2 regions of the Mesorhizobium australafricanum genome follow, and region 2 is predicted to be linked to the other one. Evidence: riboswitches for the same ligand, from Rfam matches in the RefSeq annotation. Region 2 holds a riboswitch; the other holds the start of a gene.
The links. A riboswitch is a leader RNA that binds a small molecule or an ion and turns the genes downstream of it on or off. The one in region 2 is predicted to bind thiamine pyrophosphate.
Positions count from the first base shown of each region.

Region 1: another riboswitch for thiamine pyrophosphate. It lies ahead of thiB (thiamine ABC transporter substrate binding subunit); the one in region 2 lies ahead of thiC (phosphomethylpyrimidine synthase ThiC).

Region 1 covers NZ_JAVIIT010000031.1:2,418-8,179, forward strand. The annotation lists gene thiQ (thiamine ABC transporter ATP-binding protein) at 1-172, opposite strand, end outside; gene thiP (thiamine/thiamine pyrophosphate ABC transporter permease) at 169-1,791, opposite strand; gene thiB (thiamine ABC transporter substrate binding subunit) at 2,029-3,030, opposite strand; TPP riboswitch at 3,083-3,187, opposite strand; gene RFM98_RS30490 (thiamine diphosphokinase) at 3,288-3,932, shown strand; gene RFM98_RS30495 (ABC-F family ATP-binding cassette domain-containing protein) at 3,951-5,762, shown strand, end outside.
Region 2 covers NZ_JAVIIT010000011.1:96,209-101,970, reverse strand. The annotation lists gene thiO (glycine oxidase ThiO) at 1-602, opposite strand, end outside; gene thiC (phosphomethylpyrimidine synthase ThiC) at 606-2,450, opposite strand; TPP riboswitch at 2,553-2,669, opposite strand; gene RFM98_RS21130 (hypothetical protein) at 3,463-4,050, shown strand; gene RFM98_RS21125 (Fic family protein) at 4,543-5,762, opposite strand, start outside.

The DNA of each region.
Region 1 (5,762 bases), on a different contig from region 2:
GATTGAGCAGCGTCGACTTGCCGGAGCCGCTCGGTCCCATGATGGCGGTGATCCTGCCGGCGGCGAATTCGGCGTCGAAGCGGAAGGACGCCTCGCCATAGCTGAACGAGACGCCATCCAGCGCAACAGCGAGGCCCTTTTGCGCGGCGGTGCCGTAGATGGTCGTCGTCATGACCTTCCTTCCCGCCCCAACCAGTCCGCGACGATCACCAGCATCAGGCAGACGAGGCCGAGCAGCAAGGCAAGTCCCGCCGCATCGGCCGTCCGGTAGCTGCCCATGCGCGCCAGCAGAAGATAGGGCAAGGTCTGCACGGAATCGCTGCCGAACAGCGCGATCACGCCAAGATCGCCAAGCGACAGCGCCATGGCGAAGGCAAAGCCGGTGGCCAAAGGCCGCCTGAGCGACGGCCAGTCGACCAGGCGCAGCCGGGTCCAGCCGGATATGCCGAGCGCCAGGCAAAGCCGCTCGTGGCGTTCGCTGGCCGCGTCATAGGCGGGGCGAATGGCCCGGATGGCGAAGGGCATCGCCATCACCGCGTTGACGGCGACGACCATGATCGGCGCGATGGCAAAGACATCGGTGACCCCGCGCAGCGCCAGGAACCAGCCGGCGCCGAGCACGATCGGCGGCACGACCAGCACGAAGCCGGCGCCGGTGTCGGCGGCATGTTCGAGTAGGCCCATGGCGCTGCCCGGGCTGCGCCGCAGGGCCAGCGCGCGCCGCGCCGCGATCAGCGCCAGCGACAACGTCACACTGAGCAGCGCCGCCAGCAAGGCGAGGCCCGCGCTGGTGAGGGTGGCGCGACGCACCGCCGCTTCACCCCCCAGCCGGCCGAGATCGGCCTCCAGACCTGAAAGCACGGTCGCCACCATCGGTCCGGCAACGAATAGCAGGGCAAGCGCGATAAGGCCGGCGTTCAGCATGCTTTCCGCCCTGCCCGCCGAAAGGTAGCGGCGCGGCGCCACCGGCAGGTTGGCATCGCCGACCGTGTTGGCGCCAAGCCGCGTGAGCACGATGACCACGATGAAGGTCAGCGCGACCTGCAGCAGCGTCAGCACCACGGCGCGCGCCGGATCGAAGTCGAAGCGCAGCGCCTGGTAGATGGCGACCTCCAGCGTCGTCGCCGCCGGACCGCCGCCCAGCGTCAGCACGATGGTGAAGGACGTGATGCAGAGCATGAAGACCAGCCCCGCGATCCCCGGCAGCGCCGCGCGCAGCACCGGCCATTCGATCAGCCGGAAGGCTGGCCGGGCGCCCATGCCAAGCTGGCTCGCCAGCCGCCACTGGTCAGCGGGAATGGTCCCCAACGCCTCGAGGAACAGGCGCGCGGCCAAGGGCAGGTTGAAGAAGACATGGGCGACAAGGATGCCGGAGAGGCCGTATATCCCCGGCCACTCCCCGCCGCCAAGCGCGGCGAAGACGCCGGCGAAGTACCCGGCCCGGCCATAGAGCGCCAGGATGCCGAGCGCGGCGACGATTGCCGGCAGGGCCAGCGGCACCGTGAACAGTTGCAGGATCAGGCGGCGGCCGGCAAAGGCCGGATGTCTCGACAAGGCGCGTGCCACCAGCAGCGCCGGCGCGACCGACAGCAGCGTCGACAGCAGCGCCTGCCACAGCGTGAAGCGGGCGATGCGGAAGAGGTAGCCGTCGAAGGCAGCGGCAGCGCCCGAGAGATCATGCGCGCCTTCGAGGGCAAGACCGGCGAAAGCGCCGCCGATGAGCGCAGCGATGGCCGCAAGCGCGGCGACGCCGGCGGTGATGCGGGAGTCAGGGCGAGCGGCGGAATGCACGCTGCACCATTTGACTTGGGAAGCTTAGCGTTCCTTCGCGCCCCCCTCTGTCCTGCCGGACATCTCCCCCTCTAGGGGGGAGATCAGCAGCTTTGACGCCCCACTCTTGCCTGCAATGTCGCCGATTGGCGAAAGCCGGCGTGCCAGCCAATCTCCCCCCTAGAGGGGGAGATGTCCGGCAGGACAGAGGGGGGCGCCGTAGAGCAATCATCTTGGAAGGATGATAACCAAGACCAGTTACTTGCTCATCACCGCCAGCCATTCATCCACCCACGCCTTGCGGTTGGCCGCGACCTCTTGCGGGGTGAACAGCAAGGTCTTGGTCGGCTTGACCAGTTTGTCGAAGGCCGGGTTGAGCGGCTTGTCGGTCTTGCCGGCCGGGAACATCCAGTTGGTTTCCGGAATGACGTCCTGGAATTTCGGCCCGGTCATGAAGTCGATGAACTTTTGCGCCAGCGGGTTCGCAGCACCCGTCGTGGTGATGCCGGCGACCTCGATCTGCAGGTACTCGCCTTCCTCGAAGGAGGCCGCCTGGTAGCGCTCGGTATTCTCGGCCACCATGTGGTAGGCCGGCGAGGTGGTATAGGACAGCACCATCGGCGCCTCGCCCTTGGTGAACAGGCCATAGGCCTCGCTCCAGCCCGGCGTCACCGTCAGCACCTTCGGCTTGAGCTTTGCCCAGGCTTCGGGTGCTTTGTCGCCATAGACCGACTTCACCCACAGAAGCAGGCCGAGGCCCGGCGTCGAAGTGCGCGGATCCTGGATCACGATCTTGTCCGTGCCGGCGCCCTCGACCAGTTCCTTCAGGCTCTTCGGTGGCGTCTTCAGCTTCTCGGTGTCGTAGACGACGGCGAAATAGCCGTAGTCGAAGGGCACGAAAGTGTCGTCTTTCCAGCCGCCGGGCACATTGATGCCGGACACTTCGCCATGCGGCGCAAACAGGCCGCTCGCCTTGGCGTCTGCGGTCAGGTTGGTGTCGAGGCCGAGCACGATGTCGGCCTTGGTGCTGGCACCCTCCAGCTTGACGCGGTTGAGCAAGGCGACGCCGTCGGCCACCGAGACGAATTCGAGATCGCAGCCGCATTCGGCCTCGAATTCCTTCTTGACGGCCGGTCCGGGGCCCCAGTCGGCCGTGAAGCTTTCATAGGTATAGACGGTGAGCTTGTCCTTTGCGGTGGCAGGCGCAACGCCTGCCAGAAGCGAAACAAGGCCAGTTGCGAGAATAAGCTTGGACAACATCGCGCGCATCGGCGCCTCCTTCGTTCGAGTGACAAGGAATTGAGGCGCCGGATGGTCCGAAACGTCTAATCCCTCCGCCGGTACAAACCGGATCAGGTTCAGCGGGTTGGCTTTTCGCCTCTCAGCCGGATCACGTCCGGCACCCCGTTAGAGCGTTTCGACAGATAGGCCCGGCCGAAGCAGCGCGCAAGCGGAAGTTTGCCGGACATCTGCGGCCGGCTTCCGTTTCGCGCGGCGGGCTGGTAAGGGCCACGGCCATGGGCACATTCACCATCCTGCTTGGCGGCGAGCTCATCCGCACGCCCCGGCTCGAACGCCAGATCGAGGCTTCGCGCGTCATCGCCGCGGACGCCGGCATCGGCCATGCCCGCTTGCTTGGCCTGGTGCCGGAGCTCTGGGTCGGCGATTTCGATTCGGTGCCGGCGGACCTGCCGAAAGATCTGGCCGCCGTGCCGCGCAAGGTCTTTCCGGCCGAGAAGGACATGACCGATGGCGAGCTCGCCATAGCGGAAGCACTCCAGCGCGGCGCCACCAGTCTCGTGCTTGCCGGCGCCTTTGGCGGCAAGCGCGCCGACCATGCGTTCCTGCATCTGGCGCTGGCCCTGCGCTTGGCTGCTGCCGGCACGCGAGTGCTGCTGACCAGCGGCGCGCAGGAGGGCGTTCCCATCCTGCCTGGCAAGGCCAGCTTCGATTATGATGACGGCACCTTGTTTTCGGTGCTCGGCTTCTCCGAGCTTTCGGGCTTGACGGTCACCGGCGCCAAATGGCCGCTCGACCGCGTCGAGGTGGCGTTCGGCTCCTCGCTCACTATATCAAACGAGGTCAAAGGGCGGCTTGGCGTCGCGCTTGAGCGCGGTCGGGCGATGCTTCTGGCCCACCCCTATCCCCTTCCTGAAAGCTGACATTTCCAGAAAGTTGACATGGCGCCGCCACTCCTCAATCTCGACGGCATTAAACTGACCTTCGGCGGCACGCCGCTGCTCGACGGTGCGGCACTCAGCGCATCCGCCGGCGAGAAGATCGCGCTGGTCGGGCGTAACGGGTCGGGCAAATCGACGCTTCTCAAGATCGCCGCCGGTATGATCGAGCCGCAGGACGGCGAGGTGTTCCGCCAGCCTTCGGCAACGGTCCGCTATCTGCCGCAGATGCCGGATATGGATGGTTTTGCCAGCGTGCGCGCCTATGTCGAGGCAGGCCTCGGCCCGGCCGACGATCCGCATCGCGCCACCTATCTGATGGAACATCTCGGCCTTACCGGCGAGGAGCGGCCGAACGACCTTTCCGGCGGCGAGGCGCGTCGCGCCGCCCTTGCCCGCGTCATGGCGCCGGAGCCCGATATCCTCCTGCTCGACGAGCCGACCAACCATCTCGACCTGTCGGTCATCGAATGGCTGGAAGAAGAACTTGCCCGCACCTCCTCGGCGGTGATCCTGATCTCGCACGACCGTCGCTTTCTCGAGCGCGTCACACGCGCCACGGTCTGGCTCGATCGCGGCGAGACCCGCCGGCTGGACAAGGGCTTTGCCCATTTCGAGGAATGGCGCGACCAGGTGCTGGAAGAGGAAGAGCGCGAGCAGCATAAGCTCGGCCGCCAGATCGTGCGGGAGGAGCACTGGCTGCGTTATGGCGTGACGGCCAGGCGCAAGCGCAACATGCGCCGCCTCGGCGAATTGCAATCCATGCGCCAGCGCTTCCGCAGCCATCGCGGCGCCGAAGGCACCGCGACTATGGTGGCGAGCGATGCCGCCGAATCGGGCAAGCTGGTGGTCGAGGCCAAGGGCATCGACAAGAGCTTTGGCGACCTCACCGTGGTCAAGGGTTTCTCGACCCGCATCCAGCGCGGCGACAGGGTCGGCCTGGTCGGACCGAACGGCGCCGGCAAGACGACGCTTCTGAAGATGCTGACCGGCGAGCTGGCGCCGGATGCCGGCGGTGTGCGGCTCGGCGTCAATCTGGAGATCGCAACGCTCGACCAGAAGCGCGAGGCGGTCGACCCGCAGGAGACCCTGGCGCATTACCTGACCGACGGTCGCGGCGAGAACCTCGTCATCAATGGCGAGCAGCGCCACGTCGTCTCCTACATGAAGGATTTCCTGTTCAAGCCGGAGCAGGTACGCACGCCGGTGCGCGAGCTTTCCGGCGGCGAGCGGGCGCGGCTGTTGCTCGCCCGCGTTCTGGCCAGGCCGGCGAACTTGCTGGTGCTCGACGAGCCGACCAACGATCTCGACATGGAGACGCTGGAATTGCTGCAGGAACTGGTCGCGGGCTTTGCCGGAACCGTGATCCTGGTCAGCCACGACCGCGACTTCCTCGACCGCACCGTCACCAGCGTGATTGCGCCCGACGGCGGCGGGCGCTGGATCGAATATGCCGGCGGCTATTCCGACATGCTGGCGCAGCGCGGCGGCTCCAGGCTGGAAGACCGCAAGGCAAGGTCGAAAGCCGAGGCGAGCGAGGCTGCGCCGAAAGCCGAACAAGCCGCGCCGAAGGGTCCGGCGAAGAAGCTCTCGTTCAAGCAGAAATTCGCATTGGACTCCCTGCCGAAGAGGATCGAGGCGGTGATGGCCTCGATCCAACGGCTGGAGAACAATATCGCCGACCCCGCCTTCTACGAACGCGATCCCGTTTCATTTCAGAAGACCATCGCCGCGCTCGACAAGGAGCGCACGACCCTCGCCGCGCTCGAGGAAGAGTGGCTGGAACTGGAAATGCTGCGCGAAGAGATGGAAGGA
Region 2 (5,762 bases):
ACCTCACGCGTGTGGAGGATCAGCATTTCGCCGCGCACACCGCGCAAGTCGTCGTCGGCTCGCGCGATGCCCGTGCAGTCGATCACCTGATCGAAGCAGGAAAGGGCCACCTCGCCCACCTCGAAAAGGAAGACGACTCCCATCGCGCGCAGTTTGTCGGCCAGCGCTTCGAGAACCCGACGGGGATCGAGATGAGCCTCGCCGGCAAAGAACAGGCCCTGGCGGAAGCGACCGGCAAGATCGGGTTCGAGGGCGGCAATCGCCTCTTCGTCGACGGATTCACAATTGCGCGTACGAGCCGCAAAACGGGCGAGCTCGGAGGCGTCGCGCGCATGGGCGACGACGAGAGTGCCGGCCCTCGTCACGAGCCCGGGCAGCGTCCTTTCCCACCAGTCGGCCGAAACTTTGCCGAGCGTGACAACCGCCTCCTCGGCGCTTTCGCGTTCGCACCAGGGGGCCAGCATGCCGCCGGCGAGCCAGGAGGCATTGCCGCCTATCTGGCTTTGAATTTCAGCAACGGTGACGGACGCACCCCGAGCGGCTAGTTCATGGGCGACGGTGAGGCCTGCCACACCGGCGCCTTTGATAAGGACACGGCCCATGGCTCAGTGCGCCCCCTGATCTTTCTGCGCCAAAGCCTGTTTTTCTGCCCCGAGCGTTTCGACGGGCATATAGAGATCGCCGCCCGCGCGATATTTCTCTGCCATCGCCGCCATCCCCTCCTTCTGGGCTTCGGCGCGGATGTCGTGGGAGATGCGCATGGAGCAGAATTTCGGTCCGCACATCGAGCAGAAATGCGCCACCTTGTGCGCTTCCTTGGGCAAGGTTTCGTCATGCATCGAGCGCGCGGTTTCGGGATCCAGCGACAGGTTGAACTGATCTTCCCAGCGGAACTCGAACCGCGCCCGCGAAAGCGCGTCGTCGCGGATCTTCGCCGTGGGATGCCCCTTGGCAAGGTCGGCGGCATGCGCGGCTATCTTGTAGGTGATCACGCCGGTCTTGACGTCGTTGCGATCCGGCAGGCCGAGATGTTCCTTCGGCGTCACATAGCAGAGCATGGCCGTGCCGAACCAGCCGATCATGGCGGCGCCGATTCCCGAGGTGATGTGGTCATAGCCCGGCGCTATGTCCGTGGTCAGCGGCCCCAGCGTGTAGAATGGCGCTTCGCCACAGACGGCGAGCTGCTTGTCCATATTCTGCTTGATCTTGTGCATGGGAATATGGCCAGGGCCCTCGATCATCACCTGGCAGTCCTTTGCCCAGGCGATCTTCGTCAATTCGCCAAGCGTTTCCAACTCGGCGAACTGGGCTCGGTCATTGGCGTCTGCGATCGAGCCGGGACGAAGCCCGTCGCCGAGCGAGAAGGAGACGTCATAGGCTCTGGCGATGTCGCAGATCTCCTCGAAATGCTCATAGAGGAAGCTTTCGCGATGATGGTGCAGGCACCATTTCGCCATGATCGAGCCGCCGCGAGAAACGATGCCCGTGACCCGGTCGACGGTCAGCGGGATGTAATGCAGCCGCACGCCGGCATGGATGGTGAAATAGTCGACGCCCTGCTCGGCCTGCTCGATCAGCGTGTCGCGATAGACTTCCCAACTCAGATCCTCGGCGACACCGCCCACCTTCTCCAGCGCCTGGTAGAGCGGCACCGTGCCGATCGGCACCGGCGAATTGCGCACGATCCATTCGCGGATGTTGTGGATGTTGCGGCCCGTCGAGAGGTCCATGACAGTGTCGGCACCCCAGCGGATCGCCCAGACCATCTTTTCGACCTCTTCGGCCATCGAGGAAGTGACGGCGGAGTTGCCGATATTGGCGTTGATCTTCACCAGGAAGTTGCGGCCGATGATCATCGGCTCGCTTTCGGGATGGTTGATGTTGGCAGGAATGATCGCGCGGCCGCGCGCCACCTCGTCGCGCACGAACTCCGGTGTGACGAAATCCGGGATCGATGCGCCGAACGCCTCGCCATCCTGTTGCAGCTTGCTCCGCAGCATCTCGCGGCCAAGGTTCTCGCGGATGGCGACGAATTCCATCTCGGGCGTGATGATGCCAGCGCGCGCATAGGCAAGCTGGGTGATGGCCTTGCCGGCTTTGGCTCTCAGCGGACGGTTGCGGATCGGAAATTCCTGCGTCAGGCGCTCGCCTGTCGCAAATCCGTTGTCCTCCGGCCTGACATGGCGGCCGTCATAGGGCACGACATCGCCGCGCGCCACGATCCAGTCTTGGCGAAGCCGGGCAACGCCCTTTTCGATGTCCGTTTCGATCGCGGGGTCGGTATAGGGGCCTGACGGATCGTAGACCGTCACCGGCGGCTCGCCGGCAGTCGGGTGAACGGCGATCTCGCGCATCGGCACCCTGATCTGCGGATGGAGGACGCCGGACTTGTGGATCTTCCGCGAGGCCGGCAGCGGCCCGGTCGATACGGTGGGGGTCAAGGCATTCATTTGAGGCTCCTTTGCTCGTTGCATTGGAGACCCAGTTCTGTGCCGGAAGGATGAAAGGACGCTTCGACCTGCTGCATGAGACAGGTCCTCGGGCATGATCTCCCGCAAGCGCTTGCACCGTCCCTACGCCAGTATGAACTGGATCAGGTTCAACGGGTCACTGCGCCGCAAAAGCCAGCAGTATCTCAGCCCCTTGCCGGGACTCCCCTGGTGAATGCTTTCAAACTGACCGGGCCGGCGCCGCTTTGTCAAGCGCCTTCAGGCCGCAGCGCTGATCGTCTGCTGATCAAACTGCGGGAAAAGTTCGCGCACATGGCTGCGACAAATCGCACGCCCGAGACCAGCCACGGGGACGCTTGCCTACGCAGCAGAGATGGCATGGCGTGAGGACAACCGCCGTTGTAAGCAATGGCGAGCAGTATCTCGCCGTCGCATGAAGATAGCGACCGCTGACTTGATGATGGGTGCCGATCTCAGCGCGTCGCAGGCGGGGAGAAGAAGCTTTCGGCCACGCCTCGCTTAATCACCCAATCAGCCGAGTGTGGACTGGATATTGGCAGCGAAACGTGGACAAAATTTAATCGCTTTTCGCATCGATAATCGTCGAAACGGCAACCAAATGACGGCCAACGCATTTCAAATGCGTCTAAATGCACGTTGCATATTTGCCGAAAATTGACAAATATGTGCGTTGCTTGTATGGCGCCGCCACGACAGACGGCCCAAGCTAGGGACAGGACCGGGAGAACGATGATGCCAGAGAGAGGCTTGCCGAAGAGCGCTGAACGGTGCGCCCTTCCGCGCGACATTTCCAGATTTAAAAAGCTGTACGAAAATGGTCGCGCCGTTATCAAATCGGATCCTGACAAAACCCTCGGGTATGTGTCTACCGTCGAATTGGTAAACGAGACGGTGAAAACCGCCGCGTAACCCCGTTTTTTTATTTCCTTTTAGAGGGCGAAGGTTTACCAACCTTCGCCCTCTTGCTTTGGGGCTTGGAGTTCTCGCCTGTATGATTCCGTTCGATGAAAATAAGTTGGATGAATGGCTCGCCGACTACGAATCTTTCAACTACGCTTTCCGCGAGTTCTGTTACGCCAATTTCAAAGTGCATGGACTCGAAGCCCATTTCATTCCGAACGTCACAAAGCAGATTCACGCTCAGTGGGTGGCCGACAACCAGCAATGGCTTTCAGAGGAAACCTCTGAAAAAACGACGCGGCTGTCTCACGTAAAAATTTGTGCCCTGCTCCTTTTTAATCTGAATTCAGAGCCCTTCTTGGGCAATTTCTTCGACCACGAATATAATGAGGACGTGCCGTACGATTTCAAAGGAAGCGACGAGCAGAAAGCCACCGCTAGGCAGGACCTAATCGACGGGAGGGAATCTATCCTTGCGCTCGATTTTTGCCTCCTAATTATTAATTGGTTCGAAAGAAATCGTACGGACCGAGCCATCCCATACCGCCAACCGATGACGGCCGATATGCGCCACGATTTGCTCAATTACCTATTGGGCGGTGCCGTCGACCGAAAGGGGCTCTATCTGATATTGAAGGCTATGTATTTGCGACCGAACAGGGGCGGCGCAGCCAATTAAAGGGCGTTCATTCTTCGGCGACGGTCCCAATTCTTGGAACTTCTTATGGCACTCGCCACCTTAGCGACCAAAGTGCGGTCGCCGGCATCCCATCCCTTCGCCTCGATGACGCGCAGGGCGATTTCCCGGTTGGTTCCTTGCGGTCCGACTTGCGCCATGAGGCGCGGCAGCTCCCGCCGCTTGAAGATATAGAGTGCTTGCCCTTGGGCTTGATGTCGCGCGGATCGCCGCGATATCCGAACAGGAACAGCACTGCGTCAACGTGTGCGATCTGGGCGCCGATCGCTTCGGCCTTGGCTTTACCAGATGTGAGAGCTGCACCCGCCAGTTCAGCACGATTTGCTACCAGTGCGGATATGACGTGCGGCTCACCCATACCGCACCATACGTACGCCATTCGTTGACCCGATTCTTTTTAGGTGTGAGCTAAATAATGCCGGAAGACTGTCAAATCACCGAGCTGAAAGTTCGATTCTTGCGATGATCACGCCGTCAATCGGCACCAAAGGTTTGCGCGTAGATCGCTTCGATCCGCCTTGCCTCATCATTAGTCAGCGCGGCGAATTCCTTTTGGCGGGCGCGGTTCGATAGCTGGCCGCCATTCTGGTGGAGGAAACGGAAGAGCAGATCGATCAGCCGCTCGGGCATGTCGATAAAGGCATCCACCTGTTGCCGGAACTGATCGTAGCGCTTCAGAAACGCGGTTTCGTTGGGAAGATCCCGTTCGATGGTTCGCTGAACGCAGGCATAGAGGAATTCGGCGTGCGGGGTTGCATCAAAGAAGCGGTAGAAATCCCCGGTGTCATTCAGTACCCGGACGTTGAATTGCGGCGTCGCTTCCCAGTGGACCAATGGCAGAAGGCGCCGGGAATAGCTCTCGAGCACGCGCCGGTACTCGTCTAGCTGGTCCAGGATCGCGGCCGAGACGGGAAACACAATTCCCGGCGGATTGAATCCGTGCGTGGCAAGGATGTGATGGATTAGATAGCGGTGAATACGGCCGTTTCCGTCCTCGAATGGATGGATGTAGACAAAGCCGAAGGCAAGGATAGCGGCGGCGATGACTGCATCAAGGTTTTGCGCGGGGCCTTGATCGAAGGCCTCCATCCCATCAATCAGCCGCGGCAGGTCCTCAGGCCGAGCGCTGATGTGATCGGGCAGGGGCATGCGATCCTCCCTGTCATGCTCACCGACGAAGCCTCCCTCCTTTCGAAAGCCAAGTCTAACGAATCGGGCATCGCCGAGGACAATTCTTTGCAGTCGAAGCAGCTCATCGCGATCAATCGGTTGCCGACCAGCTTCGGCGATAGCGCGGCCCCAGCGTTGGATGCGATCTTCCGGCGGGCGCTCGCCCTCGATCGCGTAGCTTGATCGGGAGTCTTTGAGCAAAAGAAAGGCGGCGGTCCGAGCAAGGAGGTCGCGCGGCACGTCCGCTACGATTGCCTCCGCGCGTCGCGGCAGCTCAAGGTCGATGAATTTTTCGAGCGTCTTGGTGCGGAATACCAGAGGGCAGAACTCAGGCGTACCGGGGAGATTGTCCTTTACGCGGTAGCGCGAGACGGTTTTCTCGGGTCCGGACCACTGCATCTCGGGATCGAGGACCGGAACATAGCGTCCGGCATCAGCATCTGGGAGATCGAGACGGGCGCCTGTCAGCCATTCATATAAAAACCAGATCCGGCGGGCATAACTGCCGCTCGGGCTTTCACGGA